One region of the Sulfitobacter sp. TCYB15 genome, then DNA from elsewhere that is predicted to be linked to it. Evidence: riboswitches for the same ligand, from Rfam matches in the RefSeq annotation. Region 1 holds a riboswitch; the other holds the start of a gene.

The links. A riboswitch is a leader RNA that binds a small molecule or an ion and turns the genes downstream of it on or off. The one in region 1 is predicted to bind thiamine pyrophosphate.
Region 2: linked by a shared signal. The riboswitch ahead of thiD (bifunctional hydroxymethylpyrimidine kinase/phosphomethylpyrimidine kinase) and the one ahead of thiB (thiamine ABC transporter substrate binding subunit) in region 1 are both predicted to bind thiamine pyrophosphate.

Annotation. Positions count from the first base shown of each region.
Region 1 covers NZ_CP159193.1:514,042-529,082, forward strand. The annotation lists gene msrA (peptide-methionine (S)-S-oxide reductase MsrA) at 1-91, opposite strand, end outside; gene msrB (peptide-methionine (R)-S-oxide reductase MsrB) at 88-537, opposite strand; gene ABM428_RS02390 (DMT family transporter) at 658-1,527, opposite strand; gene ABM428_RS02395 (HU family DNA-binding protein) at 1,672-1,962, opposite strand; gene ABM428_RS02400 (AMP nucleosidase) at 2,092-3,555, opposite strand; gene ade (adenine deaminase) at 3,552-5,354, opposite strand; gene ABM428_RS02410 (glycosyltransferase family 4 protein) at 5,476-6,741, shown strand; gene ABM428_RS02415 (SDR family oxidoreductase) at 6,754-7,608, shown strand; gene ABM428_RS02420 (exopolysaccharide biosynthesis protein) at 7,623-8,207, shown strand; gene ABM428_RS02425 (ATP-binding cassette domain-containing protein) at 8,208-8,900, opposite strand; gene ABM428_RS02430 (thiamine/thiamine pyrophosphate ABC transporter permease ThiP) at 8,887-10,443, opposite strand; gene thiB (thiamine ABC transporter substrate binding subunit) at 10,419-11,396, opposite strand; TPP riboswitch at 11,431-11,530, opposite strand; gene aroC (chorismate synthase) at 11,623-12,723, shown strand; gene ABM428_RS02445 (DMT family transporter) at 12,825-13,802, shown strand; gene ABM428_RS02450 (cyclase family protein) at 13,914-14,861, shown strand; gene ABM428_RS02455 (branched-chain amino acid aminotransferase) at 14,943-15,041, opposite strand, start outside.
Region 2 covers NZ_CP159193.1:1,703,635-1,718,675, forward strand. The annotation lists gene lon (endopeptidase La) at 1-1,175, shown strand, start outside; gene ABM428_RS08220 (HU family DNA-binding protein) at 1,336-1,701, shown strand; tRNA gene ABM428_RS08225 (tRNA-Val) at 1,896-1,971, opposite strand; gene ABM428_RS08230 (crotonase/enoyl-CoA hydratase family protein) at 2,342-3,151, shown strand; gene ABM428_RS08235 (ABC transporter permease) at 3,164-3,937, opposite strand; gene ABM428_RS08240 (ABC transporter ATP-binding protein) at 3,934-4,659, opposite strand; gene tenA (thiaminase II) at 4,656-5,339, opposite strand; gene ABM428_RS08250 (ABC transporter substrate-binding protein) at 5,336-6,274, opposite strand; gene ABM428_RS08255 (ThiF family adenylyltransferase) at 6,261-7,283, opposite strand; gene ABM428_RS08260 (thiamine phosphate synthase) at 7,262-7,858, opposite strand; gene ABM428_RS08265 (thiazole synthase) at 7,855-8,628, opposite strand; gene thiS (sulfur carrier protein ThiS) at 8,630-8,827, opposite strand; gene ABM428_RS08275 (FAD-dependent oxidoreductase) at 8,811-9,806, opposite strand; gene thiD (bifunctional hydroxymethylpyrimidine kinase/phosphomethylpyrimidine kinase) at 9,803-10,609, opposite strand; TPP riboswitch at 10,677-10,776, opposite strand; gene ABM428_RS08285 (TAXI family TRAP transporter solute-binding subunit) at 11,337-12,527, shown strand; gene ABM428_RS08290 (TRAP transporter fused permease subunit) at 12,629-14,566, shown strand; gene arsJ (organoarsenical effux MFS transporter ArsJ) at 14,603-15,041, opposite strand, start outside.

The sequences.
Region 1 (15,041 bases):
CGCGGGTCGATAGAACCCCCTCGCGTTTGCGGATCAGGTCCTGCATGCCCCAAAAGCATCCTCCGGCCAGTACTGCGCGTTGTTCGCTCATGCTACATCCTCCACTTGGTTGATATAATCGCCATAGCCTGCGTCTTGCATGTCGTCACGATGAATAAAGCGCAACGAGGCGGAATTGATGCAATAGCGCAGCCCGCCACGATCCGCGGGACCGTCGGGGAAGACGTGGCCCAGATGGCTGTCCCCATGGGCGCTGCGCACTTCGGTGCGGATCATCCCCAGCGACGCGTCACGCAGTTCGGCGACATGGGCCGGTTCGATGGGTTTGGTAAAGCTCGGCCAGCCGCAGCCGGAGTCGTATTTGTCCGAGGACGCGAACAGCGGCTCGCCAGAGACGATGTCTACGTAGATGCCCGGCTCTTTGTTATCGAGCAGCTTGCCCGTGCCCGGCCGTTCGGTGCCGTTCTGCTGGGTGACACGGAATTCTTCGGGGGACAGAGCGTTAATGGCGGCGTCGGTCTTTTCATAGGTCGGCATGCGAGGCTCCTTTGCGGTTTGATACATTAAATGGGGCCTGCGCGGGTTTTTCAAAGGGGTAAAGCACCGACGCACCGATCTGTGACCGCCCGCCTGTTGCCCAACCCCTTGGCTTGCAGGTCAGGCCCGGCGCTGCCGCGAGACCTGAACCGCAAGAATGCCGAGGGCAATCACGGCGACACCGATGATATCCTGAACCCCCAGCGGTTCGCCCAGCAACAGCCAGGCAATCGCCACCCCGAAAAACGGGTTGAGGAAATGGAAGGTCGCGGCGCGGGTGGCTCCGATACGGTTGACCAGCCAGAACCAGACCACCGTCGCCAGCAGTCCCGGCACCAGACAGGTATAAAGGAACGCCAGCGCCAGCGGCCAGCTTGGGCTGATGTGCGGCGTCTCGAACAGCAAGGTCGCAATCGACAGCGCCACACAGCCGACAAGCATCTGCAAGCCCACCACCATCAGGAAGTTCCCGCCAGAGGTGGCACCGCGCACCAGCAGGGTCGCCGCTGATAGCGCGACCACACCGACGCCGCATAGCACCAACCCCGTCAGATCGACGCCGCCGCTGATCCGTGCCCCCATAATGATGGCCACCCCGATCACACCGGCGATCAGCCCTGCAATGCCCAATGGCTTGAGCTTTTCCCCCAGAAACAGCCATGTCGCCAGACCGACCAGCAACGGCATGGTCGAGGCGATGATCGCTGCCAGTGACGCCTGTACGGTCTGCATCGCGACAAAGTTCATCCCCAGATAGACCGCGTTTTGCAGCACGCCGAAAATGATCGTTGCCCGCCATTGCGCGCGCGTCAGTCGCCACGTCTGACCAAGCGCCAGCGCGACCCCCACGCCGATCAGGCCTGAGATCAGGTACCGCGCCGACAAAGCCATCAAGGGGGACGCGTCCGCGACGATAATCCGCGCCGACGTAAAGGCAGAGGACCACATGACGGCGAAGGCCAGCCCCATGAGAATTGCACGTATATCCATGAGGGGGCCTTTCAGGTTTTCCAGTGGGCGGAGACTTCCGCAGTTGTCCGACAGGGGCAAGCGCATTCAGCGCAACGCAGACCTGCGCCAAACGCAAAGGGCCGCCCGTGGGCGACCCTTTGTCAGAACAGACTGTGATCAGTCTTATTCGTTAACGCTGTCTTTCAGCGCTTTCGCGATGGTCATCTTAACAACCTTGTCCGCGTCTTTCTTGAACTGTTCGCCGGTGGCAGGGTTGCGCACCATACGCTCGGGGCGTTCGCGGCAGTAGATTTTGCCAATGCCGGGAAGTGTCACAGCGCCACCGCCGGAGACTTCTTTGGTGATCAACGCGCAAACCGCGTCCAGTGCCGCGCTTGCTGTTTTCTTGTCTTCGCCCATTTCCTCAGCCAAAGCCGCGACGAGCTGGGTTTTTGTCATTGGTTTAGTTGCCATCTTGTTTTTCTCCTTCGTCCGCCCGGATTAGGGCCTCACGCGCAGAATGTAACGGTATGTTGTGGCTGAACACAACGAATAGGTCGCAAGAAACCGCGAAAACATGCTATTTTCAGCCGATTTCGGCCTTTAGAGAAAGGCAGTTTCGTCAAACGAGCGCAATTTTCGGCTATGCAACCGCTCTAGCGGCATATCGCGCAGCTGTTCCATCGCGCGAATACCGATCATCAAGTGTCGTGCGACCTGCGTTTTGTAGAAATCAGACGCCATACCGGGCAGCTTCAATTCACCATGCAGGGGTTTGTCCGAGACGCATAGAAGCGTGCCGTAGGGCACCCGGAAGCGGTAGCCGTTGGCCGCAATCGTGGCGCTTTCCATATCCAGCGCCACGGCGCGCGACTGGCTGAGCCGTTGCACCGGACCGGATTGATCGCGCAATTCCCAGTTGCGGTTGTCGATGGTGGCAACAGTGCCCGTGCGCATGATCCGCTTCAACTCGTAGCCCTCAAGCTGGGTGACCTGTTCAACGGCGTCCTCCAGCGCGATCTGGATCTCGGCCAGCGCGGGGATCGGAACCCAGACCGGCAGGTCGTCGTCCAGCACGTGATCCTCGCGCAGATAGCCATGCGCCAGCACAAAATCACCAAGCGCCTGTGTGTTGCGCAAACCGGCACAGTGGCCAACCATCAGCCACGCATGGGGCCGCAGCACGGCGATGTGGTCGGTCGCGGTTTTCGCGTTGGACGGGCCGACGCCGATGTTGACCAGCGTGATCCCGGACCCGTTCGCGCGCTTGAGGTGGTAAGTCGGCATCTGCGGAGTCTTGACCGACGCAGGCAGCGGCGCGTCGCCGTCCGAAATCTCGACATTGCCGGTAGATACGAAGGACGTGTAGCCGCTATCGGGGTCACGCAACATAGCGCGGGCGTATTCCTCGAACTCGGTGACGTAGAACTGGTAGTTGGTGAACAGCACGTGGCTTTGGAAATGTTCGGGATCGGTTGCGGTGTAATGCGTCAGCCGTGCCAGCGAATAATCGACGCGCTGCGCGGTGAAGGGGGCCAGCGGGCGTACGTTGTCCAGCGGCAGATAGGTGCCGTTGACGATGTCGTCATTGGTTGTGCTCAGGTCCGGCACGTCAAACACATCGCGCAGGGTGAAATCCGCGGCACCTTCCTGCGGGATCGTCACGCTGTCGTCATTGCTGACCGCGAAATGCACGGGGATCGGCGTGTCGGATACCGCGATGGTCACGGGCTGGCCGTGGTTTTCGATCAGCAGACGGATTTGTTGTGTCAGGTAATGTTTGAACAATTCTGGCCGCGTGATCGTGGCCGAGAAGGTGCCGGGGGACGACACATGGCCGAACGACAGCCGTGAATCCACCTGCGCATAGCTGGAGGTGGTAAACCGGATCTCGGGGTAGAAGGCCCTGATCCGCGTTTCCGGGGCGGCGCTGTCCATCGCCTTCTGGAAATGCGCGCTCAGAAAGCCTGTCGCTTGGCTGTATAGCTCGATCAGCCGTGCAACGGCGGCAGCAGCATCGGTGAACTGTTCGGCGGGGCGGGCGTCTGGGGTCAGGATTCTGGTCATGAAACAGGCTCTAACAAAGGAATAAATTCAAAACTGCGCACATCGACCAAGCCGAGGTCAGAGATGCGCAATTCGGGAATGACAACAAGCGCCAAAAGCGAATGCTGCATATAGGCGTTGTTCAGCGTGCAGCCACAGTCGCGCATCGCCTGCATCATGGCTTCGGTCTTGGCGGCGACCTCGGAGGCGGGGTTGTCGGACATCAGGCCGGCGATCGGCAGCTCGACCATGGCCAGCTCTGCCCCGTCCTTGAAGATGGTGATCCCGCCGCCAACCTCGCGCAAGCGGTTCGCGGCCATCGCCATATGCTTGGTATCGGTGCCCACCACGATCATGTGATGACTGTCATGCGCCACGGTGGACGCCATCGCCATCGGCCCCTGATAGCCAAAGCCCGACACAAGTGCATTCACGACAGTGCCGGTGCCGCGGTGCCGTTCGACCAGCGCGATCTGGCACACTTCGCCCGTGGACTGCACGCGCCCTTCGGTCACCGGCAGCTCGAATTTCAGCGCGCGGGTGGGGGCCTGATTCTCGACGACGCCGATGACATTGGCGGTGACGGCATTGGCCCCCGCAGGAGCGGTGATCTGGAAATCATCCGCGCCAAGGGCTTTGCCCATGTTGACGGTCTGCCGCGCATGGGGCGGCCAGTCGTAATGGGGGCAGTCTACCAGACACGCGCCATCCTCGGCCACGATCTGCCCCCGCGCGATCACCGTCTCGATGGGGAGCGTTTCGAGGTCAGAGGTCAGGATCACATCGGCCCGCCGCCCGGGCGTCAGCGATCCGATCTCGCGTTCCAGCCCAAAGTGGGTCGCGGTGTTGATCGTCGCCATTTGCAGCGCGACCAACGGGTCGCAGCCGCAGTCGATGGCATGGCGCACCACGCGGTTCATATGACCGTCATTCACCAAGGTGCCGGAATGGCAGTCATCGGTGCACAGGATCATGTTGCGCGAATCCAGGCCTTTTTCGGTGATCGCGGTGATCTGTGTTTCAACGTCATACCACGCGGACCCCAGCCGGATCATCGATCGCATCCCCTGACGCATCCGCGCAATGGCATCCGCCTCGCAGGTGCCCTCGTGATCATCCGCAGGGCCGCCCGCCACATAGGCCGCAAAGGCGGGCCCCAGATCGGGGGAGGCATAGTGCCCGCCCACGGTCTTGCCCGCGCGTTGCGTTGCGGCAATCTCGGCCAGCATCTTGGGGTCGCCCGCGGTCACACCGGGGAAGTTCATCATCTCGCCCAGACCGATGATACCGGGCCAGTGCATGGCCTCGGCGACATCCTCTGCCGTGATTTCAAAGCCGGTGGTTTCCAGACCGGGGGCGGATGGCGCACAGGACGGCATCTGGGTGAAGATGTTCACCGGCTGCATCAGGGCTTCGTCATGCATCATGCGCACGCCTTCCAGCCCCAGCACATTGGCGATCTCATGCGGGTCGGTGAACATCGACGTGGTACCATGGGGGATCACAGCGCGGGCGAATTCCGCCGGTGTCAGCATACCGCTTTCGATGTGCATATGCCCGTCACACAGGCCGGGGATCATATAGCGGCCCTTTGCCTCGATCACCTTGGTCGTGTCGCCTTTGCAATGGCTGGCGTCCGGCCCGACAAAGGCAATGCGCCCCGCCTTGATCGCGATATCATGGTCTGGCAGGGTTTCGCGCGTGTGCACGTTGACCCAGATACCGCCGGTGATAATCGTATCCGCAGCGCTGCGTCCTGCCGCAACAGCGACCAGTTGATCGGCCACATCGGGCCACGAGGGGAATGTGTGTTCTTTCATACCTGACGTTGACACGAAGATCGCCCGAGGTTCAAGCCAGAGCCGTCCAGCGCTGTGGCGTTTGCACTGTCCGTGCCGACTGGGCTAACTGTCTGCAACCGACAGGACATAAGGCGACCCCATGAAGATCATGTTTGTGCACCAGAATATGCCCGGCCAATACCGCGAGCTGGTGCAATGGCTGGCCGATCAACGCACACACCAGATCTATTTCCTGACCCAACGCAAAAATCCGCCCCGTTTTGATGGCGTCGAGACACGGGTCTACAAGGCGCATCACAGACCGGCAGAGACTGCCTATGGGCTGTCAAAGAACTGGGAGGAATCGACCGGCAACGGCTTGGGGGCCGCCCGCGCGGCCAAACAGATCGAGACCCGCGAAGGGTTCAAACCCGATATCGTGGTGGGGCATGTGGGTTGGGGGGAGCTGACGTTTTTCAAGCAGATCTGGCCCGATGTCCCGATCATCGGCTTCTTCGAGTATTACTACAGCGATACCGGCGGCCCTGTGGGGTTCGACCCCGAAGACCCCGTGACCGAGAATACCCCCTTTCTGCTGCACGCGCGGAATGCCGTGCCGCTGGCCAATATCGAAACCGTCGATGTCGGGCTCAGCCCGACCTACTGGCAGCGTGACCGTTTTCCGCAAAGCTTTCACCGCAAGCTCTATGTCTGCCACGACGGGATACGCACAGACCAGCTGCGCCCCGATCCGGCGGTGACGCTCAAGCTTGGGCGGATGGATCGCGCCCTGACCAAGGATGACGAGGTGCTGACCTTTGTGTCGCGCAACCTTGAACGCACGCGGGGTTTTCATGTGTTCATGCGCGCATTGCCACGCATTCTGAAACAACGCCCCGATGCGCGGGTGTTGGTGGTGGGGGGCAACGACACCTCTTATGGCGGCAAAAGCAAACACCCCGGGGGTCTGCGTGCCGAGATGGAGGCAGAGGTGGGCAAGCACGTCGATTGGTCGCGCGTGCATTTTCTGGGCAAGCTGTCCTACGAGGATTACCAGAGGGTTATTCAGATCAGCCGCTGCCATCTTTATCTGACGATGCCATTTGTGCTGTCGTGGTCCCTGCTCGAGGCGATGGCGATGGGCGCGACGATTGTCGGCTCTGACGTGGCCCCCGTGCGCGAGGCGATTACCCACGGCGAAACCGGTCTGCTGTGCGATTTCTTCGATCCCGATGCGCTGGGCGATCAGGTGGCGGATGTGCTGGGCAATCCGGCGGCCTATGCGCATCTGGGGCCTGCGGCGCGGGCGCATGTGGTCCAGACCTATGACTTCCTGACCAAATGCCTGCCGGAACATATCGCGCAGATGAATGCATTGGTCCCCGAAGGGCAGCGGATCGCCTTGCCCCGGACCCCCACCACATAGAAAGGACGCCTCATGGAGAAAACGCTGCTGTCGATCGGGCATGGCTTTAGCGCGCGCGCCCTTGCCGCACGGCTGGTGCCGCAGGGCTGGCGCATCGTCGGCACCACGCGCAGTCCCGACAAGGCAGATGCCATCGCGGACACAGGCGTTGAACCCGTCGTCTGGCCGGGGGCCGATCTGGGCGCGTTGATCGCGCAGTTTCCCAATGTGCTCGTCTCGGCCGGACCGGACAGCGCAGGCGATCCGGTTTTGAATGCGGTCGAGGATGCGGTCATTCGCGCCGCGCCCGATCTGCGGTGGGTCGGCTACCTGTCGACAACAGGGGTTTACGGTGACCACGACGGCGATTGGGTGGACGAGGACACGCCGCTGACACCATCGACCAAGCGCGGACGCGCCCGTGTCACGGCAGAGGCACGGTGGCAGGCGATCTCCGATCTGCCGCTCCATATCTTTCGCCTCGCAGGGATCTATGGCCCCGGACGCGGCCCCTTTGCCAAGGTGCGGGCCGGAACGGCGCGGCGGATCATCAAGCAGGGGCAGGTCTTCTCTCGCATCCATGTCGAGGATATTGCCCAAGCGCTTGAGCTGTCCTTGCAGCGGCCCGACCCGGGCGCGGTCTATAATCTGTGCGACGATGACCCCGCGCCACCGCAAGACGTGATCGCCCACGCGGCAGAGCTGCTTGGCCTGCCCGTGCCCCCCGCGATCCCCTTTGATCAGGCCGATATGACCCCCATGGCCCGCAGCTTTTACGCGGAAAGCAAGAAGGTTCGGAACGACCGTATCAAGCAGGCGTTAGGCTGGGCACCGCAGTTCCCCACCTATCGGGCCGGGCTGGCGGCATTGCTTGCACAAGACAGCTGACCTTTGGGGGGTATATGCACAATATCGAGGAGCGTAGCCTCACCCATCTGCTGGACGGGATGGAGCAAGCGGCCAGCCGCGAGACGGTCACGATCAACGATGTGCTGAACGAATTCGGAGAGCGGTCCCTGCTCCCTTTCATTCTGCTGGCCGCGCTGCTGTTGGTGTCGCCGCTGTCCGGTGTCTTTGGTGTGTCCAGTTTCATGGCGATGGTGATCATCGTGCTGTCGGCGCAGGCGGTCTATGGGCGCAAACGTCTGTGGTTGCCGCAGTTCCTGCTGCGCCGGGAGGTCAAGTCATCGCGGTTGCTGTTCTGCGTGCGGTGGCTGCGCAAGCCCGCGGCGTTTTTTGATCGCCACTCCGGCAAAAGGCTCCAGTTTCTGACGACAGGCCCGATGCGTCTGCTGACGTTGGTGACCTGCGTGATCCTGCCTGTGGGTTGGCCCTTGCTTGAATTCGTGCCCTTCGCGTCGTCCTTCGGGGGCGGAACGGTGGCGCTGTTCGCCTTTGGTCTGTTCACCCGCGACGGGCTTTATGTGCTGCTGGGGTATCTGACGATCCTGCTGACATCGCTGACCTTCTACGCCGTCATTTTCTGATTACCCCAGATAGGCGCGCAGCGCGTCGGGCGGGTTGTCCATCAGCGCTGCGGCAGGCTGCGGCGGATGTGCGGTGCCACCTTCGACAAAGATCACCTGATCCGCGATACGGCGTACGTCCTCGGGGGCGTGGGTGACCATGATCAACGCGGCTTTGGTCTCTGCGGCGAGGGCGGCCACCAGATCCAGCATGTCGTTGCGCAGGGCGGGGCCAAGTGCGGCAAAGGGTTCGTCGAGCAGCACAAGCGGACGGGCTTGTACCAGCACCCGTGCGAGGGCCACACGGCTTTGCTGCCCGCCGGAAAGCTCGGCAGGCTTGCGGGCAGCCATCCCCTGCAGCCCGACGCGATCAAGCGCCTCGTGTACACGGGTTTGTTCCGCAGAGCCGAGCCGCAGGTCGGGGCGCAGCCCCAGCCCCACATTCTGCATCACGCTGAGATGGGGAAAGAGGTTGTTGTCCTGAAAAAGCATTGTCATGGGCCGCACACCGGGGGCGGCTTGGGTGATGTCCTTGCCCTGCCACAGCAGCCTGCCGGACCTGAGCGGAATGAACCCGCAAAGCGCCCCCAGCAGGGTGGATTTCCCCGCACCCGAGGGGCCGATCACCGCATAGGTCTGCGCGGGCGCAAGGGTCAGGTCGGCGTGCAGGGTAAAGCTGCCTTGGGTGATCTGCGCGGTCTCAAGCGTCAGCATGCCAGCGCCCTCCCTTGTCGAATATCCAGAAAATCCCAAGCGACAGCGCCAGCAGGATCAGGGCCGCACCGGCCGCGGCCTCCATCCGGTAGGCCCCCATCAACCGGTACATCTGCAGTGGCAGGGTGGCACTGTCGGGGTCGGCGAACAAGGCAATGACCCCCAGATCCCCCATCGACAGGGCACCGGTCAGCCCCGCGGCAAAGCCGATCTGCGGGCGCAAGCGTGGCAGGATCAGCCAGCGCCAAAGCGGCCATCCGGTCAGTCCCAGCATCTGCGCCTGCCGGCCATAGATCTGCACCGTGTCGCGCAGGCGGGGCACCAGAATACGCAGGGCAAAGGGCAGGGCCATCAGCGCATTGACCAGCGCCGTGACGGGTAGGGCCAGCGCAAAGGGGCTGGCGACAGGGTTGATCAGAATGAACCAGCCAGTGCCGATCATCAGCGGAGAGGCCGCAAGCCCCAAGAGGCCCACGGCCTCTACCCCGCCGCGGGCGCGGGTCGCGATCCATCCGGCAAGGGGCAGGGCCAAGGCCAGCAATACCACCACGCTGATCAGCGCCACGGTGACAGAGGTGCCCGCTGCCTGCCACACGCTGGCGGGCATTTGCGGCAGGCCGATCACCCCGCGCAGCACGACCGAGGTCAGGGGCAGCAGCAGAAACCCCGCCGCCAACGTGATGAACAGCGCGTCGAGCCCGCGTTGCAGCCCGCCACGTGCGTCCCAGCGGTGCAGGGGGCGGTCCTGCCCGCCACCCAGACTGATCGCGGGGATGATCCACAGCGCCAGCGCGGCGGTGCTGCCCGCAAGCCCAAGCTGCACCAGCGACAGCAGCGCTGCACGGTTCAGGTCAAAGTCGAAACGGAACGCCTGATAGATCGCAAGCTCGATCGTCGTGGCGCGGGGGCCGCCGCCGAGGGTCAGCGCTACGGCAAAGCTGGTCAGGCAGATCACAAAGATCAACGCTGCGGTGCCGGGCAGGATTTGCCGCAGGAGGGGAAGCTCGATGCTGCGAAATACCGCGCGCGGGGTCAGGCCAAGCTGTGCGGCCAGCCGGAACCGTTCCGCGGGCACGGTCTGCCATGCCTGCAACAACAGCCGCGTGGCCAGCGGGAGGTTAAAGAAGACATGCGCCAGCACCACGCCGTGTAGCCCGTAGATCGTGATGCCGGGCAATCCGACCGCCGCCAGCGCCGCATTGAGCCAGCCCGCGCGGCCAAAGACCGCAAGCACCCCCAGCACGGCGACAATCACCGGCAGGATGAACGGAGCCCCCAGCAGCGTGACCAGCAGCCCGCGCCCGACAAAGCGCCGTCGCGCCAAGGCGCGGGCGACAGGGATCGCCAGCGCGGTAGACAGCAGGGCGGAAAGCGCGGCCTGTAACACGGTAATCCGGATCGCGGACCAATCGGCCGGGCCAAGCCCGCTGCCGAACTCGGCCCGCCACAGCACGGCGCCCACCGCAGCAAGGATCAGCGCCGCAACCAGAATGGCGGCGCTGATGCCGGTTTTCGTGCTTATTGCGACAGTGCGGAGAGCCATTCGGCCAATGCTTCCTCGCGCAGGGCGGGCACGTCATCGTTCGGGATCAGCAGCGCCTTGCCCGGTTCGATCAACTGCTCAAAGCCTTCGGGCAGCCCGCCTTGGGGCGTGACGGCGGGGTACATCCAGTTGGTCGTGGGCAGCACCGATTGCGCCGCGTCCGATACCATGAACTGCATGAACTGATCGGCCAGCTCGGGCTGGTCGCTGCCCGCCAGTTTACCGACCACTTCGATCTGCATGTAGTGGCCTTCGTCAAAGGCGGCGGCGGCTTTGGTCGCGTCCTCTTCGGCGATCAGGTGGTAGGCGGGGGATGTGGTATAGCTCAGCACCATGTCGGCTTCGCCCTCAAGAAACAGGCCGTAGGCTTCGGACCAGCCCTTGGTCACGGTCACGACATTATCCGCCAGACCTTCCCAGATCGCAGGGGCCTCGTCACCATAAGCGTCCTTGACCCACATCAGCAGGCCCAGACCGGGGGTAGAGGACCGCGGGTCCTGAATCACGATCTTGAGGTCACTGTCGGCCAGAGCGCGGAAATTCGCGGGCGGGGTCAGATCGGCGTTATGGACAAAGGCGAAATAGCCCCAGTCATAGGGGACAAAGCTGTCGTCTTCCCATGTGACCGGCAGGTCATAATCCGCATCAACTGTGGCGGGCGCGAACAACCCTGTTTCCTTGGCCGCCGCGATCAGGCTGGTATCAAGCCCCAGCACCAGATCGGCGTCAGACCGCGCGCCTTCCAGCTTGAGCCGCGCCAGCAGCGCCGCGCCATCGCCCATGCCGACGAATTTCAGATCGCAGGTGCATTCGGCCTCGAAGGCCGCTTCGATCACGGGGCCGGGGCCCCATTCGGCGACAAAGCTGTCGTAGGTATAGACCACCAGTTCGGGTGTGTCGGCCCATGCCTGCGTGGCGAAAAGCGTGGTGGCAGCAAGTGTAAGATACTTCATGGCATCCTCCAAAATGCGGCGTCAGAAAGCGTTGGAGGTGTATCCAGACCTTCCCTCCGCCGGTGTTAACCGGTTCAGGTTCAACGGGTCCGTGCGCGCACATCTCAGCCTGTCAGGCCCCCCGAGGTGTCTTATCGGTAGAACGCCTGTCGCCCGCGCGCAAGGTGAAACCCCTTGAGGCATGGTGCAGCCCCCGTTAAGGATCACCGCCAAAGGAGCACCGCCCATGTCGATCAACAGCTTTGGCCATCTTTTCCGCGTGACCACCTGGGGCGAAAGCCACGGGCCTGCTTTGGGGGCCACGGTGGACGGCTGCCCTCCCGGTGTGACGATCACCGAAGAGATGATCCAGCACTGGATGGACAAGCGCAAACCCGGCCAGAACAAATACACCACGCAGCGCCGCGAGGCGGATGAGGTGCGGATCCTGTCGGGCGTGTTTGAAGGCGTCACCACCGGCACGCCGATCCAGCTGATGATCGAGAACACCGACCAGCGGTCGAAAGACTACGGCGACATCAAGGACAAGTTCCGCCCCGGTCACGCCGACATAACCTATTTCCAGAAATACGGTATCCGCGATTATCGCGGGGGCGGGCGGTCCTCGGCACGTGAAACCGCGTCGCGTGTGGCGGCGGGTGGATTGGCACGTGAAGCGATCAAGGCGATTGCGCCGAATGTGCAGATCACCGGCTACATGGTGCAGATGGGCCCGCACAAGATCGACCGCGATGCCTTCGATTGGGACCAGATCGAACAGAACCCGTTCTGGGTGCCCGACGCCAAAGCGGCAGAAGAGTGGGCGGCGTATCTGGACGGTCTGCGCAAATCCGGATCCTCCGTCGGTGCGATCATCGAGGTGACAGCGCGCGGCGTGCCCGCGGGCCTTGGCGCGCCGGTCTATGGCAAGCTCGACACCGATCTTGCCGCCGCGATGATGAGCATCAACGCCGTCAAAGGCGTGGAGATTGGCGAAGGCATGTCCGCCGCCATGCTGACCGGAGAGCTGAACGCGGACGAGATCAGCATGGGCCCCGACGGCCCTGTCTATTCGTCGAACCACGCGGGCGGTATTCTGGGCGGCATCAGCACCGGTCAGGACATCGTGCTGCGTTTCGCGGTCAAGCCAACGTCAAGCATTCTGACCACACGCAAGACGATTACCAAATCCGGCGAAGATACGCAGATCATTACCAAAGGTCGCCACGATCCCTGCGTCGGCATCCGCGCCGTGCCGGTGGGCGAAGCGATGATGGCCTGCGTCCTGCTTGACCATATGCTGTTGCACCGCGGTCAGGTTGGCGAGAACCGCGGCATCATCGGCTAAGCCGCGCGGAACGCTCGGATTTTTTGCATATTGGCGGGAATACGACGCGCAAGTTGACGCGGGGTCTTGCAACTTGAAACCTGCAGGCGCAAGCATGCGCCATGCAAAGCACCACGACAGAGCACCGCCCCGGCCGGGCCATCGCCCTTAAACTGGGGGCGGTCTTTCTGTTCTCGGTCATGGCGGCCCTTATCAAGATCGCGACGGCCACCGTGCCCGCCGCCCAAGCCGTGTTTTACCGTTCGTTCTTTGCCTTCCCGATGATCATCCTGTGGCTATGGCAAAGCGGCGACCTGCGCGACGGGCTGAAGCCAAGCAATCTGATGGGCCACGTCTGGCGCGGCGTTTTCGGGACCACGGCGATGGCGCTGACCTTTGCCGGGCTTAGCCTGCTGCCCCTGCCAGAGGTCACCGCGATCGGCTATGCCACACCGCTTTTCACGGTAATCTTCGCCGCGATATTCCTGGGCGAACAGGTGCGTGTGTTCCGACTGTCTGCGGTGGCCGTGGGGTTGATCGGCGTGCTAATCGTTCTGTACCCCCGCTTTACCGTAGGCGGGGATAGTGTGTCGCAGCTTGCCATGCTGGGGGCGATGATGGTGGTTGCCGCGTCGATCATGCGCGCGCTTGTCCAGATCCACGTGCGCCGATTGGTGCAAACCGACAGCACGGCGGCCATCGTGTTCTATTTTTCGCTGACCGCGACCTGCCTGTCGTTCCTCACGCTGCCCGCAGGCATGGTGATCAACTGGGAGCCGCTTTGGTGGGTGAACCCCGGTTGGCAAGTCTCGGCACTGTTGATCCTGTCGGGCATGATCGGCGGGGTATCACAGATCATGATCACGGCCTCTTACCGCTTTGGCCCGGTGTCGATGCTCGCCCCGTTCGACTATGCCTCCATGCTGTTCGCGGTGTTGATCGGCTGGGTGCTTTTCAGCGAAATCCCGACGCCTGCTATCCTGATCGGTGCCGGTCTGGTCATCGCCGGCGGTGCGGCGATCATCTGGCGGGAACGGCAGTTGGGGCTGGATCGGTCCAAATCCAAGGCCAGCAGCATGCCACAGGGGACGCCCAGCTGATCGGTTGAAATTACGTGCCCTGATTGAATTTCATGTTAGCCTAACCCTCTGGGGTGTGGAGCAGCGGGTATCCCGTCGGTGCTGCACCCTGTTTTCTGGGAGGGAAGAAAGATGAAATTTACCAAGATTATCGCAACTGCCTTGTCCATCGGTGTCGGGGCATCTGCCGCATGGGCGCAAGACTGTGACCATTCGCATTGGGGCCCTGACGACCAGCTGGGATCGGCGAACCTGATCTCGACCGAGCGCACGTTGCAGGCCGCCAAGCTGATCAAGCAGGGCAAATCGATGCCGCTCGGGATCGTGATCGGGCCGGATACGCCTGCCTTCCCGCCCCGTTCGCTGAGCCTTCAGGTGGTCCAGCCGAACCAGCACGGCGGCCAAAAGCTGTCGTCCTTTGGCTACGAGGGCAATTATAACGACGATCTGCTGCAAACCTGGATCGGTATCGGGTCGCAGTTGGACGGGCTTGGGCATCTGGGCGAAGACGGGATGTATTATAACTGCCTGGACGAAAAGGAAATCTCGGCGATCAGCGGCCTGACCAAGTTGGGAACGCATGCCGTGCCGCCCTTGGTCGGGCGTGCCGTGATCATCGATATGGCCAAGCACATGGGCAAGGATGTGTTGGCCGCCGGAGAGCATTTTGGCGAGGCAGAGATCACCGCCGCGATGGAGGCGCAGCAGATCACGGTAAACGAAGGTGATATCGTGCTGTTTCACACGGGCTGGACCGACGGCATGATGGAAAGCGACCCGACGGCCTGGGGGTCCACCGAACCGGGGCTGAATAACGAAGGCGCGGTGTTTATGGCGTCGATGAACCCGATGGCCGTGGGTGCGGACACATGGGGCCTAGAAGCGATTCCACCGAAAGAGGGGGACAAGGTGTTTTATGGCCATGTCACGCTGCTCAAGGACAACGGCATCTATATTCTGGAGACGATGAACACAGGACCGCTGGTCGCTGAAGGCGTGCAAGAGTTTATGTTCGTGCTCGGGCAGCCGCTGATCAAAGGCACGGTACAGGCGATGATCAATCCGGTCGCGCTTTACTAACACGACGTGCTGCACCGCAGGTGCGGACATGAAAACGGCGCGGGGGGAGAACCCTCGCGCCGTTTGTTTTGATGGGGCAGTTCAGGACCGGACGAGCTTTTCGTAGTCTTCCGAAATCTCGCGGGTGAGCGCGCCGACCTCGAAGGTGTAGTCGCCGATCTGTCCGACGGGTGTGACCTC
Region 2 (15,041 bases), 1.2 Mb from region 1:
CCACGAACCCGCTTATCTTGCTCGACGAAATCGACAAGATGGGTCAGGATTTCCGTGGCGATCCTGCGTCGGCCATGCTCGAGGTGCTTGATCCGGAACAGAACGGCACATTCGTCGACCACTACTTGGAAGTGGAATACGATCTGTCGAATGTCATGTTCCTGACCACGTCGAACAGCTACAACATGCCCGGGCCTTTGCTTGACCGGATGGAGATTATCCCTCTGTCGGGCTATACCGAGGATGAGAAGCGCGAGATCGCGAAACAGCACCTTGTGGCCAAGCAGGTCAAGAACCACGGTCTGAAGGCAAAGGAATTTGCCATCGAAGACAGTGCGTTGACCAGCATGATCCGCTACTACACCCGCGAGGCCGGCGTGCGGAACCTTGAGCGCGAGATCGCCAAGGTTGCGCGGAAATCGCTGACCAAGATCGTCAAGAAGGAAGCCGACGAGATCACCGTGACGGGCGACAACATCGAGGATTTCCTCGGCGTGAAAAAGCACCGCTACGGCTTGGCCGAGCTTGAGGATCAGATCGGTGTCGTAACCGGATTGGCCTATACCTCGGTCGGGGGCGAATTGCTGCAAATCGAAGCCCTGCGCCTGCCGGGTAAAGGTCGGATGAAAACCACCGGCAAGCTTGGCGATGTGATGAAGGAATCCATCGACGCGGCCAGCAGCTATGTGCGGTCGATCAGCCCCAAGATTGGGGTGAAGCCGCCCAAGTTCGACACGCTGGATATCCACGTCCACGTGCCCGATGGTGCGACGCCGAAAGACGGCCCCTCTGCCGGTCTGGCGATGGTGACATCGATCGTGTCGGTGCTGACCCAGATCCCCGTGCGCCGCGATATCGCGATGACGGGGGAGGTGTCCTTGCGCGGGAATGCGATGCCAATCGGCGGCTTGAAAGAAAAGCTGTTGGCGGCGCTGCGCGGTGGGATCACAACGGTTCTCATCCCGACCGAGAACGAAAAGGACCTGCCGGATATCCCGGATAACGTGAAAGAAGGGTTGACCATCATTCCCGTCAAACACGTGTCCGAGGTGCTGAAACATGCGCTGGTCCGCGAGCCCGAAGCGATCGAATGGGATCAGGAGGCAGAAGATGCCGCCGCAGCCGCCGCGCTGGCCCGTCGCAACGCTGCAGGCGATAGCGCCACAGCGCATTAAGCAATGATCAAACCGACATCAGGCCGCCCTTCGGGGCGGCCTTTTTCGTGGGCACGTCCCCGATTTTCGCGCAGGGTTGCGTCATCCCCAAGCACGGCTGGATTTCCCCCGGTGGCCCCGCTAGGGTTTGGTGAAACCTCCCCAACGGACGAGACGTCAAATGGCCACGCCCAAGAAAACCACCACGCCTAAACCAGCCGCACCCGACTCCGCCGCAGCACCCGCTGTGGTCGAAGCACCGCGCCCTGTGATCCTCGGCCCCGTGATGCGCAAGAAAGAGCTGATCGACACAGTGGTCGAAAGGTCGGGCGTGAAAAAGCGCGATGCGAAACCCGTCGTTGATGCCATGCTCGCCGTATTGGGCGAAGCACTGTCGGACAGTCGCGAGCTGAACTTGCTGCCGTTCGGCAAGCTGAAAGTGATCAACGAGAAAGAGCTGAAAAACGGCAAGATGATCCGCGTCAAAGTGCGGCAGGTGACACAGGGGCAGGGCGGCGGCGATACCGCTGATCAACCCGAGGACTGAGGGCGAAAATCGCTCAAGATCTCTGGCGCAAAGCTACGTCGCCCGCAGCAGCCCTTCACCTTGGTGAGGGGCTTTGTCGTATCAAGGGCTTTGCCTTGCTGATGCCACGGGCCGCGCGGGCAATCCCTTGACATCAAACGCATAAAACCCCGTCGCCGCAGGTTGCGTTGGTAGAACTGAATTGTGGTGGTAAATGGTGGGTCGTGAGAGGCTCGAACTCCCGACATCTTCGGTGTAAACGAAGCGCTCTACCAACTGAGCTAACGACCCGGTAGCGCTCTACTACCCCAAGGTTCAGCCGGGGTTCAACCCCATTTTTGCCGCCCCGGTGATTATTTTCGATTTTTTTCTGACGACGCCCCGGATTGGCGTGGATTCACACGGTAACATTGCGTTTTCAAACGGTTTTGCTGCCTCCGGCAGATTGCGACGGGGCGAATCCTCGCGCCTCCGTTGCCCTTGGGGAAGTCACCGCGCTGAAATCGGCGGATGACCGATAGACGGGCTGTGTTTGGCGCGCTACTCAATGCACAGTCACGTAAAAGGTGGGAGAGCCTTTTGCATATATTCAGCAAGCCCTTGCAGCAGCAAGGCACCGGGGCCGACCACAATTGCCGGCCCCATAGGAGGAGGAATTCACATGGCCGTTCAGATTGATCCGACCAGCTACCGTAACCTGGACATCAAGGCGCATGACGATGGCGTCTGGGTGGTGACCCTGAACCGTCCCACCAAACGGAATGCCTTGGACATCGACACGATCGAAGAGCTGGTCACCTTCTTTTCCGCCGCACCGCGCGCGGGTGTACGTGCAGTGGTACTGGCGGGCGCGGGGGATCACTTTTGCGCCGGGCTTGATCTGATCGAACACCATGACGAAGACCGCAGCCCCGCCGATTTCATGCACGTCTGTTTGCGCTGGCACGAGGCGTTCAACAAGATGGAATACGGCGGCGTGCCCGTGATCGCAGCATTGCAAGGGGCCGTTGTCGGCGGCGGGCTAGAGCTTGCCAGCTCTGCCCACGTGCGGGTGATGGACCAAAGCGCGTATTTCGCGCTTCCCGAAGGCCAGCGCGGGCTGTTCACCGGCGGGGGGGCTACGATCCGTGTGACTGATCTGGTCGGCAAGGCGCGGATGATCGACATGATGCTCACCGGGCGCGTCTATCAGGGGCAAGAGGCCGTCGATCTGGGCCTTGCGCAGTATATCGTCGAAGGGTCCAGCATGGACAAGGCGATGGACCTGGCGCGCAAGGCGGCGCAGAACCTGCCGCTGTCGAACTTCGCGATCTGTAGCGCGGTGAGCCATATGCAGAACATGTCGGCGATGGATGCCGCCTATGCCGAAGCTGTGGTCGCCGGTGTGGTCAATACGCAGCCTGACGCGCGCGCGCGCCTTGCGGCCTTTGCCGACAAAAGCGGCGCGCGGGTGCGGCCGAACGCGGAATAAGAACCGAAAGGATCACGCTCGGGTGCTGCGCGTGATCCCGCTTTCGCTGCGCCCTTCGGCATAGCGGGTCAGGCGTTGCGCCAGCAGCCCGACGGAGAGATGCAACAGCACTGTCAAACAGGCGAGCATGATCAACGCGGCGAACATCAGGTCGATCTTGGCGCGGCCATTGGCCAGCAGCATCAGATAGCCCAGCCCCTTTGCCGCGCCGACCCATTCGCCAATCACCGCCCCGATCGGCGCATAGACCGCCGCCAGCCGCAGCCCCGTTGCAAGGCTTGGCAGCGCGTGAGGGATTTGTACGTAGCGCATGAACCGCAACGGCCGCGTCCCCATCGATTGCGCCAGATCGCGGTAGCCATCAGGCACGCGGGTCAGCCCGTCGTGAAAGGCAGATGTCACTGGGAAATAGATGATCAACACCGCCATCACGATCTTGGACCCCATGCCATAGCCGAACCACAGGGTCAGCAGCGGTGCGAGCGCGAAAACCGGCACGGCTTGGGTAAAGACCAGCAGCGGCAGCAGCAAACGCTCTGCCGTTTTGGACAGCGCCAGATGGATCGCGGTAACAGCCCCCAGGGCGGTGCCGATCAGCAGCCCCAGCAGCACCTCGACGGTGGTGACCCATGCGTTCTCAATCAGCGTCTCACGGGCGCGATAGGCCGCCTGCGCCACGCGCCACGGCGAGGGCAGGATATAGTGCGGCGCGTTGGTCAGCAGCACTGCGGCCTGCCAAAGACCAAGCCCCAGCAGGATCGCAAGCAGTATGTCGTATCGCCTCATGCAGGCACCCCCCGCAGATGGGACAGCAGCGCGCTTTGGCAGGCCCAAACCTCGGGCGCGGTTACGGGGCGCGGCGCGGGAAGCGCGGGGACGGGCCAGCTTTGCACGCCGGTGGCAGAGAGGATCAGGATGTGGTCGGCCAGCCGTGCCGCCTCTGCCGGATCATGGGTGACCAGCAGCACGGTCCGCCCGTGCAACAGCTCTGCCGCGAGCTCTTGCATCGCGGCGCGGGTGCCCGCGTCCAGCGCCGAGAACGGCTCGTCCAGAAAGACCACCGCGCGATCCTCCAGCAAGGTCCGCGCCAGCGCTGCCCGCTGCCGCATCCCGCCCGACAACGCGGCGGGTTTCTTATGGGCATGATCCTGCAGGCCGACCCGTGCAAGCATGGCGGAGGCACGTTCCCTGTCAGGCGTGGTTCCGCGCAGCCGGTCGCCGATCATGATGTTTTCGATCACCGTAAGCCAGGGTAACAGCAGGTCGGATTGCGCCATATAGCTGATCCGCCCCGCCAGCGGTTGCCCGTCAGAGGCGGTGATCGTGCCGTCAAACGCGCCGCCCGTCTCAAGCCCCAGCAGTAGGCGCAGCACCGTGGATTTGCCCACCCCCGACGGGCCGAGCAAGCAGGTCCACGCCCCCGCGGCCAGAGTCATATCCACGTCAAACAGGGGGCGCGCGTCAATCCGGTGTTGTCCCGTCAGACGCAGCGCGGGCGGCGGGGTCATGGCAGGTCCAGCCCCATCTGCCAAAAGCCGACCTCTAGCCGTGTGGCCGTGGAAAAGCGGTTCTGCAGTGCCGCGCGACGGGGGGCGGTTTCAAGGTCACCGATCCGCCGCGCAACCGCCGCGTCGACCATCGCGCCCACCGTCTGGCACAGCGCCTGATAGTCGGGGTCGGCGTAGGTCTCGATCCACTCGGCATAGGGCGTGTCGGCGCTGCGGGTCTGGGCCAGGCGCTGACCGATCTCCCCATAGCCCATGACGCATGGCAGCAGCGCCGCCATCAGATCAAGGAAATCCCCCTGCATTCCGGCATCCAGCACATAGCGCGTATAGGCGAGGTTGGCGGGGGCTTCCGTCGCGGTGAAAAGCGCCGCTTCGTCGATACCCGCCGCAGCGCAGGTGCGGATATGCAGCGCCATCTCGTGATTGACCAGCGCATCCACCGTGGCGGCGCAGGTCTTCATCTCTTCCATCGTTTCCGATTTGACCACCGCCATCGACCAAGCGCGAGAGAAATGAACAAGGAAAACATAGTCTTGGATCAGATAGTTCACAAAACAACGGCGCGGCAAGCTGCCGTCGCGCAACCCTTCGACAAAAGCATGGTGGGTATAGTCTTGCCAATCCGCCGCCGCAGCAGCGCGCCAAATCGCGAAGCTGCGGCCATAGTCCGGCGCGGTCATCGGGCGGTCACATCAATGGCGATGGTCGACACGGGCGAGATGTCGGGGATCAGGCCCGCGTCATGCAAGAACGTCTCGAATGTGGCGTAGCGTCCGGCATCCATCGCCGTGGGGCGCAGGGCGAAACGGGGCAGCGTGTCTTTCCACGCGCGGGCATTCAGCTCGTCCTGCAGATCGGCAGAGGTGGCGGCGAAAACCTCCCAGCTTTCTTCGGGGTGGTTGACGATATATTGCGTCGCTTTCTCGGTCGCGGCCAGAAACCGCGCGATCATGTCCTTGTCCATCGTGTCGCGGTTCGCGACGTAGATCAGCTCGTCATAGGGCGGCAGGCCCTCTTCCTCGACGTAGAAACAGGTGCCATCGACGCCTTCGATATCCATCTGGTTCAGCTCGAAATTGCGGAAGGCCCCGATGACCGCATCCACCTGACCGGACATCAACGACGGTGACAGCGACCAGTTGACGTTTACCAGCTCCACATCATCCAGTGACAGCCCGTGATGCGTCAGGATCGCGCCAAGCACGGCCTCTTCGACACCGCCGACCGAGAATCCGACCTTTTTGCCCGCCAGATCCGCAGGAGAGGCGATGGGACCATCGGTCAGCGCCAGCAGGCAGTTCAGCGGCGTGGCCACCAGCGTGCCGACCCGTTGCAGGGGCAGACCTTCGTGGATTTGCAGGTGCAACTGCGGCTGATAGGAAATCGCAAGATCCGCCTTGCCTGCGGCGACCAGTTTCGGCGGGTCGGAGGGATCAGCGGGGGCGATAACCTCTACGCTCAGGTCCTGTTCGGCGAAATACCCTTTTTCCTGCGCCACGATGATCGGCCCGTGGTCGGGGTTCACGAACCAGTCCAGCAGCAAGACCATCTCGTCCTGCGCCAGCGCCGGGCCAGAGGTCAGCGCCAGTGCGGCCAGAATGTTACGAAGTTTCATCGGTTTGTCCTTTCAATGGGGAAGGCTCGCCCACAGCGAGCAGGGTAATGGGGCCATGCCAGTAGCTGGCCAGATGGGTCGCCGCCTGCCACGCGCGCAGGCCCGAACGGCAGGCGATCACCGCGCGGGGCTGATGTGTGGGGCGGGGAGCGTTGCGGAGGAAATCGGGCAGGGTGATGCGCTGCGCTGTGGGTGTCGCGGATGTGGGGGCCTCATCCGGGCCGCGCAGATCGACGACCCAATCGCTTGCGCGGATCTGCGAGGGCGCGACAAAGCCGAAACCGTGGTCAGGCTCCGGCGCGGTATCAAAGCGGAAGCCGCCAAAGCGATAGGAGGCAAGATCAAAGCTGATCAATTGCCCCAAAGGGGACGGCGACAGTCCAAGGAGGCAGGCCAGCGCCATCTGTGCTTGTGCGGCACCGATCGTGGCGACGACCGGGCCCATCACCCCCGCTGTGTCACAGCTGGCCGCGCGGTCCGGCAGATCGGGGAATACCGCCCGCAGCGACGGCGCGCCGCCGCAGAACCCGCCGACATAGCCGCCAAACCCAAGGGCCGAGGCGCTGATCAAGGGCAGACCCGCGTTCAGGCAATGATCCGACAGCACATAGCTCGCTGCGAAGCTGTCGGCGCAATCCAGCACGAGCGTCGCATCATGGCACAGCTTTGCCACGGTATCCGGCCCAAGGGTCACGGGGTGGGCCACCACGGTGCACGCGCTGTTGCGCGCGGTTAGGGCGCGGGCGGCAGCGGTGACCTTGGGCGTGCCGATATCGGCTTCGGTAAAGAGCGTCTGGCGGTGCAGGTTCGACAGGGCCACGTCATCACCGTCCACCAGCGTGATATGCCCCACACCGGCCCCCGCCAGCAGGGGCAGTACCGGTGCCGCCAGCCCGCCCGCGCCGACCACCACCACACGCGCCGCCGCCAGCGCCTCTTGGCCCGATGGGCCGACCTGCGGCAGGATCATCTGGCGGGCATAGCGGGTCATCGGGTTGCCCCCAGCCATGCGGTGATGCGATCCTCGGGCGAGGGGTTCAGGGTGATGTCGGTCACCGCCGCGACGCAATCGGCACCGGCGTCAAAGGCTCCCGCCGCGCGGTCGACCGACATGCCACCGATGGCCACAAGCGGGGTCTGCCCCACCCGCTCACGCCAGTCGCGCAGACGGTCCAGCCCCTGCGCGTGCCACTTCATCTGCTTCAGGATCGTCGGATAGATCGGGCCGAGGGCGATATAATCGGGGCGCAGGTCCAGGGCGCGGGTCAGTTCGGCCTTGTCGTGGGTGCTAATGCCCAGACGTACGCCCGCATCGCGGATGGCGGTCAGGTCGGCGCTGTCCAGATCCTCTTGCCCCAGATGGATAAAATCACACCCTTCGTCGAGCGCGATACGCCAGTGGTCGTTGATCACGAGGGTACAGCCGTGCTTGGCGCAGATCGCCTTGGCCTGCCGGATGTCGCGCCGCAAGGCAGGGTCGGGCGTATCCTTGATCCGCAGTTGCACCAGTTTGATGCCAAGGGGCACCAGCCGCTCCAACCAGGCGGCGCTGTCGAAGATCGGGTAGAAACGGTCCAGGGTCATTCCAGAAACGCCTTTCCGATCAAGGGGGTAGAGGGCGCGGCCATATCGCGGGGCGGCATCGGGTCCGCATCGGCGGCAAGCTGTCCGGCGCGGACCGCGGTGGCAAAGGCTTCGGCCATGGCGGCGGGGTCACCGGCTTTGGCAACAGCGGTGTTCAGCAGAACCGCGTCAAACCCCAGCTCCATCGCCTGTGCGGCGTGCGAGGGCAGGCCGATGCCCGCGTCGATCACCAGCGGCACGTCGGGAAAATGCGCCCGCATGGCGCGCAGCCCGAAAAGGTTGTTCAGCCCCATCCCCGACCCGATGGGCGCGCCCCAGGGCATCAGCACCTCGCAGCCCGCCCGCAGCAATCTATCCGCGACCACAAGGTCTTCGGTGGTGTAGGGAAAGACCTGAAACCCGTCCTCGCTCAGGATGCGGGCGGCCTCGACCAGACCGAAGACATCGGGCTGCAACGTGTCCTCCTCGCCGATGACCTCGAGCTTGATCCAGCGCGTGTCGAACACCTCGCGGGCCATATGGGCGGTGGTGACGGCCTCTTTGACGCTGTGACATCCGGCGGTGTTGGGCAGCACATGGACGTCAAGCGCGCGGATCAGTTCCCAGAAGTCCTGACCGGCGCGATCCCGTCCGCTTTCCCGCCGCAGCGATACCGTCGCCACCGCCGCCCCGCTGCGCGCAAAGGCGTCTGATAGTACCTTGGGCGAGGGGTATTGCGCGGTGCCAAGCATCAGACCATTGGCAAGGGTTTCTCCGTAAAAGGGGCGCATCTTAGCCTCCCTGCATGGGGGCGAGCACTTCGATGCTGTCGCCGGAGGACAGGGGGTGGCTGGCCCGCAGGCTGGCGGGGATAAAGCTGCCATTGACGGCGGTAGCGACTTTCGCGCCGCCAAATCCTTCGGCCTCTAGCAGGGCGGCAAGCGTGGGCGCGTCGCTATCAAGCGGGGCACCGTTAAGCTGTAGTTTCATGGAAAATCTCCGGTGTTTTGGCTTCAAGGATCAGGTCCGCCACCATGGTCGCCAGCGCGGGGGCGAGCAGGAAACCGTGGCGATACAGACCGTTGGCGCGGATCAGATTGCCCTGCCGTTCGATGCGCGGCAGGTTGTCGGGGAAGGCGGGGCGGCTGTCGACGCCGATCTCTAGGATCTCGGCCTCGCCAAAGGCGGGGGACAGTGCGTAGGCCGCGCTCAGCAGTTCAAGCACGGACCGCACGCTGGCATGGGCACCGGCGCGGCCTTCGACCATTGTGGCCCCGAGCATGTAAATCCCGTCACCGCGCGGCACGAGGTAGATCGGCACACGTGGGTGCAGCACGCGGATGGGGCGGGTGATCTCGATGTCGGGGCAGGACAGCAGCGCCATTTCCCCCTTCACGCCGCGCAAATCAGGCAGATCGGCGCGCGCGTGATAGCCGCGGCAATCAATGACGGTGCCGTCTTGCGCCAGCGTTTCGGGATCGGCCTCACCCTGTTCGAAACTGGCCCCATCGGCCACCAGCCCGCGCCACAGCTCTGCCAGCGCAATGCGGGGCGACAGGTGGGCCTCGGTCTGGAAATAGAGCGCTTTGGCAAAGCGGTCGCCCAAGTCGGGTTCAAGCGCCGCGATCTCTGCGCCGGTCAGGGTTTGGTAGCTTGTCGTGCGGCGCGCAAAGCGGGTCAGATCGCTGCTGTCCCGCGCCGGAGAGATTACAAGCGACCCGCGTCGGTGCAGCGATGTGGTGTGTTGGCCCCACCAATCCGCCGCCCTTTTCCCCAGCCGGATCACCGGTTCCTCGGCGCTTTCACCTTCGCAAAACGGGGCGAGCATGCCGCCAGCCCACCAAGAACACCCTTGCGGGCCGGGCTGGCGGGCGCGGTCGATCAGATGCACGCGCATCCCGCGATCCTGCAAGACACGCGCGGTACACAGCCCCGCGACGCCCGCGCCGATGATGGTGACCTGCGTCATGACCAGACCGCGTGGAAGTGATGCACCGGCCCGTGGCCCGTGCCGATCTCAAGTTGATCCGCGGCGATGATGGCGCGGTGCAGATAGTCATGGGCAGCCTGTACCGCCGCGCCAAGGGGTTTGCCGTGGGCCAGCCCCGCAGCGATGGCCGCGGCGTAGGTGCATCCCGTCCCGTGGGTATTGCGCGTGTCGATGCGCGGCGCGCTGAGCCATATGACACGCTCTGCGGTGACCAGCGCGTCGCTACAGATATTGCCCGCGCTATGGCCGCCCTTCATCAGCACCGCCTTCGGCCCCATCTTTAGCAGCGCGCGGGCCTGCGTGACCATCTGGTCGGCGCTGTCGGCCTCGGGCTGGTTCAACAGGCGGGCGGCTTCGGGCAGGTTGGGGGTCAGCAGATCGGCGCGCGGCAGGATATCCGCGACCAACGCTGCGACGGCGTCTTCTTGCAACAGCGCATCGCCGGATTTTGCGATCATCACCGGATCGACCACGACGGCCCCCCGAAACGCGGAGAGCGCGGATGCCACCGCCTGAATAATCTGCGGAGAAAACAACATGCCCAGTTTGATCGATTGCACCGAAAGATCGGACAGCACCGCATCGATCTGGGCCGCGACGATGGGCGCGGGGATCTCGTGCACGGCGCTGACGCTGCGCGTGTTCTGCGCGGTCACGGCGGTGATCACGCTGGCGGCATAGACACCATTGGCCGACATCGCCTTGATATCGGCCTGAATACCGGCACCGCCGCCGCTGTCGGATCCGGCGATGGTCAGGGAAATGGGGGTCGTCTTGGTCACATGCTCGCCTTTCGGTGGTGGGCAAGCAGACGCAAGAATGAGCTTTGTGGCGTGGACCCAAGGCCGTTGCACAAAGATACCCGTTCCCTACGCCGGTATTGCCCGGATCAGGTTCGACGGGTCGGTGCACGCACCTCTCAGCCCCTAGGGCACCCCGACGGATAGATGTTGGAACTGCGGCCCCTGTGGGGGCGTGCAGCGTCGTTACCTTAGGCGTAGCCAAGTTCGGCAAACGGTGCAAGCCGCAAAATATTCAACCAAAGGTGGCGCAATTTTGGGCAAAACGGGCGCGGTTTGGACAGCCCTCCTGACGCTTGTCAGCCGAAACAACGCCTCGTAACCCAAAGCAACGTAACGTCACATTTCCCATATTCTGCGGCGTTAACCCTTTGGCATCAGCAAACTAGGGGTGATCGTGCAAAGACCCCGAACGGCTGCGGTATCAAGTTCTGTTCTGCGGTATTGGCATCGAAATATCTTGCCCCTAGGCTGATTGACAGATTGAGTCGGATACCCTCGGGAGGAGGGGGCCGACACTCGGGAGGATGCGTTTTCTGGCCCGTTTTACGGGTCATTTCGGACGCGTCGCGACAAGCATTGGGAGGTGCTGCGTGACATCTGCAAAGATCACATCTGCGTCCTGCGCATGGGCATCCGCAGCTTTTGCGGTGCCTGCGATCCTGCGATCCCGAACAATCCAAAGATGTACAACAGGGAGAGAGACCACATGAAGAATATGACACGTTTTGCCAAGGCCGCTGTCGGGTCCTTTGCGGTATCCATGGCGCTTTCGGGCGTCGCGATGGCGCAGGAGTATGAGTGGCCGCGCATGCTCGTGATTGCCACGCCGGGCACGTCGACAGGCAGCTTTGCCTCGACCAACGGTTGGGGGCCTGCGTTGCAAAAGGAAACAGGCACCACCGTGCGGATCGTTCCCGAAGACAGCGAGCCCATGCGCTACAAACGTCTGACCGACCGCGAAGATATCGCGATCGCGTCGGTTTCCGCGTCGGAAATGGCGTTGCAAGCGGAAGGGGTCGGCGGCTACGCCTCGGCGAAACCCATGCCGCAGCGGATCCTGTGGCACCACAACGACACGCCTTGGGGCTTTGTTGTGGCTGGCGATTCCGAGCTGCAAAGCCTTGAAGACATTGGCAAAGGCGGCGTGCGTGTCACCTCTGGCGTGTTCTCGCCCGCGATTGTCTCTGCGATCACACAGGCCCTGCCTGCCTTTATCGGCATGACGCCCGAAGAAGCGCAGGAAAAGATCGAATTCGTCCCGGCCTCCAGCTACGGTGAAAACTGTCGTTCGGTTGTCGAGGGGAAGTCCGATGTGGCCTATTGCTCGCCGATCTCCTCGGTCCTGTCCGAAATGGAGGGCGCACCGGGCAGCATCCGCTGGCTGCCAATGGACCCCGCCAACAAAGAAGGCTGGGACGGCTACCTGAGCTACCGCCCCATGACCATCCCCTCGACCATCTCTATGGGGGTGAGCACCGCCAAGGGTGTCGAGTCCATGACGTCGAACTTCGTTTATGCCGTGCCGGTCACGGCAGAAGAGGACTTCGTCTATAACATGGCGAAGTGGATGAATGAATCCCACGACAACTACAAAGGATCGCACGCGCTGGCGACCCGCATGTCGCTGGAGCATTTCCGCAACTTCCTGGATGCCAACCCGATCCCTGTGCACGAAGGCACGGTGAAATACCTGCGTGAAATCGGGGCGTGGACCGAAGAAGACGATGCCTGGAACAACGAGGCCATCGAGAAGATGGACGCGTGGATCGCGGCCCGCAACGCCGGCATGAAAGAGGCGATGGAGCAGGGCGTCGAGATGAATTTCGAGAACCAGGAGTATCTCGACATTCTGGCCAAGCACACCGACGGGCTGGAGCCGTTCCGCTCGCGTCTGTAACGCCGCGCCGGACCGTCATCGACGGCATAAGACAGGGCGGAGCACAGCGTGCTCCGTCCTCCTAAGACACTGCCACAGCGCCCTTATTTTCAGGATCATCCATGTCAGCAACACAACACCCTCCGGCGGCTGAAACGGCTGTCGAACCCTCGTCCGAGACGACGCGACTGGGGGGATTATTCTCGTTCACCAGCATCGCTTTTGTGTTGCTGTGTACCTTTGGCCTCGGGATGGGGCTGGCCTATGTATTCGGCGTTCCCATCGGCGGGCGGCGCCTGATCGAGGGGCAGTATTACTGGGTCTTCATCGGCACCTTCCTTGCGGCGGCGTTCATCGCGCTGCCAGCGGTGAAATCGCACACCCATGTGCCGATCTATGACATCGTGGCGGCCGCCGTGAGCTTTGGCATCTGCATGTGGTTCTCCATGTATGCATGGGAGATCGTGCAGGCGGGTTGGACCAATTTCTACGCGGGCGTCGTGCTTTGGCTGCTGATGCTTGAAATCGCGCGCCGGTCGGGGGGCATCCCCTTCTTGCTCGTGGTGCTGGTGCTGGGGCTGTATCCGTTGGTGGCCGATTACTTCCCCGGTTTGCTGATGGGCATCCCCTATACGTTTGAACGCATGATCGAGGCGCATGTCTTCCGCACCGAAGGGTTGATGGGCATCACCACCAAGATCGTCGCCGAGATCGTGCTGGGCTTTCTGGTCTTTGCGGGTGTGCTAATCGCTACGGGGGCGGGGCAGTTCTTTATCGATCTGGCCAATGCGGGCTTTGGCAAGTACCGCGGCGGTCCAGCGAAAGTATCGATCGTGGCCAGCGCCTTTTTCGGGTCGCTGTCGGGGTCGATTTTTTCGAACATCGCGGGCACCGGGTCGATCACCATTCCGACCATGAAAAAGGTCGGCTACCCGCCCCATTACGCTGGCGCGATCGAGGCCTGTGCCTCGACCGGCGGGGTGGTGATGCCGCCGGTGATGGGGGCGATTGCCTTTGTCATGGCGATCACCATCGGTGTGGATTACGCGACCGTGATGGTGGCCGCGATCCTGCCGTCGGCGTTGTTCTACTTTGGCCTGATCCTGCAAGTCGACGCCTATGCCGCGCGCAAGGGGCTGGTGGGGATGAAACCCGAAAACCTGCCCTCGGCCCGCGAGGTGATGAAGCGCGGCTGGCCCTTCCTGCTGGTCATGATCTTTCTGGTCTGGGGCCTGCTCTATATGCGGTGGGAGTATTACGCCCCGTGGTACGCCAGTGCGCTGATGATCGCGCTGAGCTTCCTGCAACGCGAGACCATGATGACACCTGCGCGCATCTTTGAAACGCTGCGCCAAGTGGGCACGCTGGTCACACAGACCGCAGCGATCATCCTGCCGATCGCCTTTGTGGTCAGCGCCTTGACCATCACCGGTGTGACTGGGTCGATGACCTCGGGGCTGGTCGCTTTGGGCGGGGATAACGTCTATCTCGTGATCGCGCTTGGGGTTTTGGCCTGCTTTATCATGGGCATGGCGGGGCTTGCGATTGTCGCCTACATCTTCCTTGCGGTGACGCTGGCACCCGCGATCATCGAAATCGGCGGGTTGAACACGGTCGCGGTGCACTTCTTCATCGTCTACTACGCGATGCTGTCGGTGATCACGCCTCCGGTAGGGGCTGCGGCGTTTCTGGCGGCGACGATTGCGGGGGCCAAGCCGATGCTGACCTCCTTCACCGCGATGCGGTTGGGGGTGGTGATCTACTTTGTGCCGCTGTTCTTCCTGTTCCAGCCTGCGCTGGTGCTGCAGGGCGATCTGACGCCGCTGATCTATGTGCTGCCGTCGATCATCATCGGCATCACGCTGCTGTCCGGCGGGCTTGAGGGCTATCTGCTGGGCGTCGGTATGGTGCGGCCTTGGCTGCGCCTGCCGCTGGGGATCGCGGGCTTTGCCTTCAGCTTTCCGGGGCTGACGACGACGCTGGTCGCGGGGGTCGTCTCGGCCGCGCTTGTCGCGGTGATCTGGCGGGACAACCGCAACGGCGTGGTTGCGGTCCCATAAGATTGGGCGCGCGGGGACATCCCCGCGCGCCGCAGTTCATGACGTTTGCGAGGGGCGCAGCTGTGCCGTCCCCAAGGCGCTCAGCGCCAGCATCAGCGCCGCGGTGCCAAGACACAGCGCCAGCCCCCCCAGTTGATAGGTGAAGCCTGACAAAAGCGTGCCTACCAACCGACCGGCCGCGTTGGACATATAGTAGAACCCCACATCCATCGTGACCCGATTTGCATCCGTGAAGCTGAGGATCAGATAGGAATGAAGCGCCGAATTCACCGCGAAAATCGCACCGAACACCAGCAAACCGATGACAATCGTGACCGTCAGCGCGGGGGATGGCGCAGGCGTGATCCAGACCAGCGCGGCCAGCAGGGCAGGCACGACGACCAGCGCAAGGTTCCAGTGTCGGGCCTGCGCGAGCGTGTCGCCTTCCGTCCGGCCTGTGGCCCGCAGTATCTTGGGGGCCCAGCCTTGCACGGCC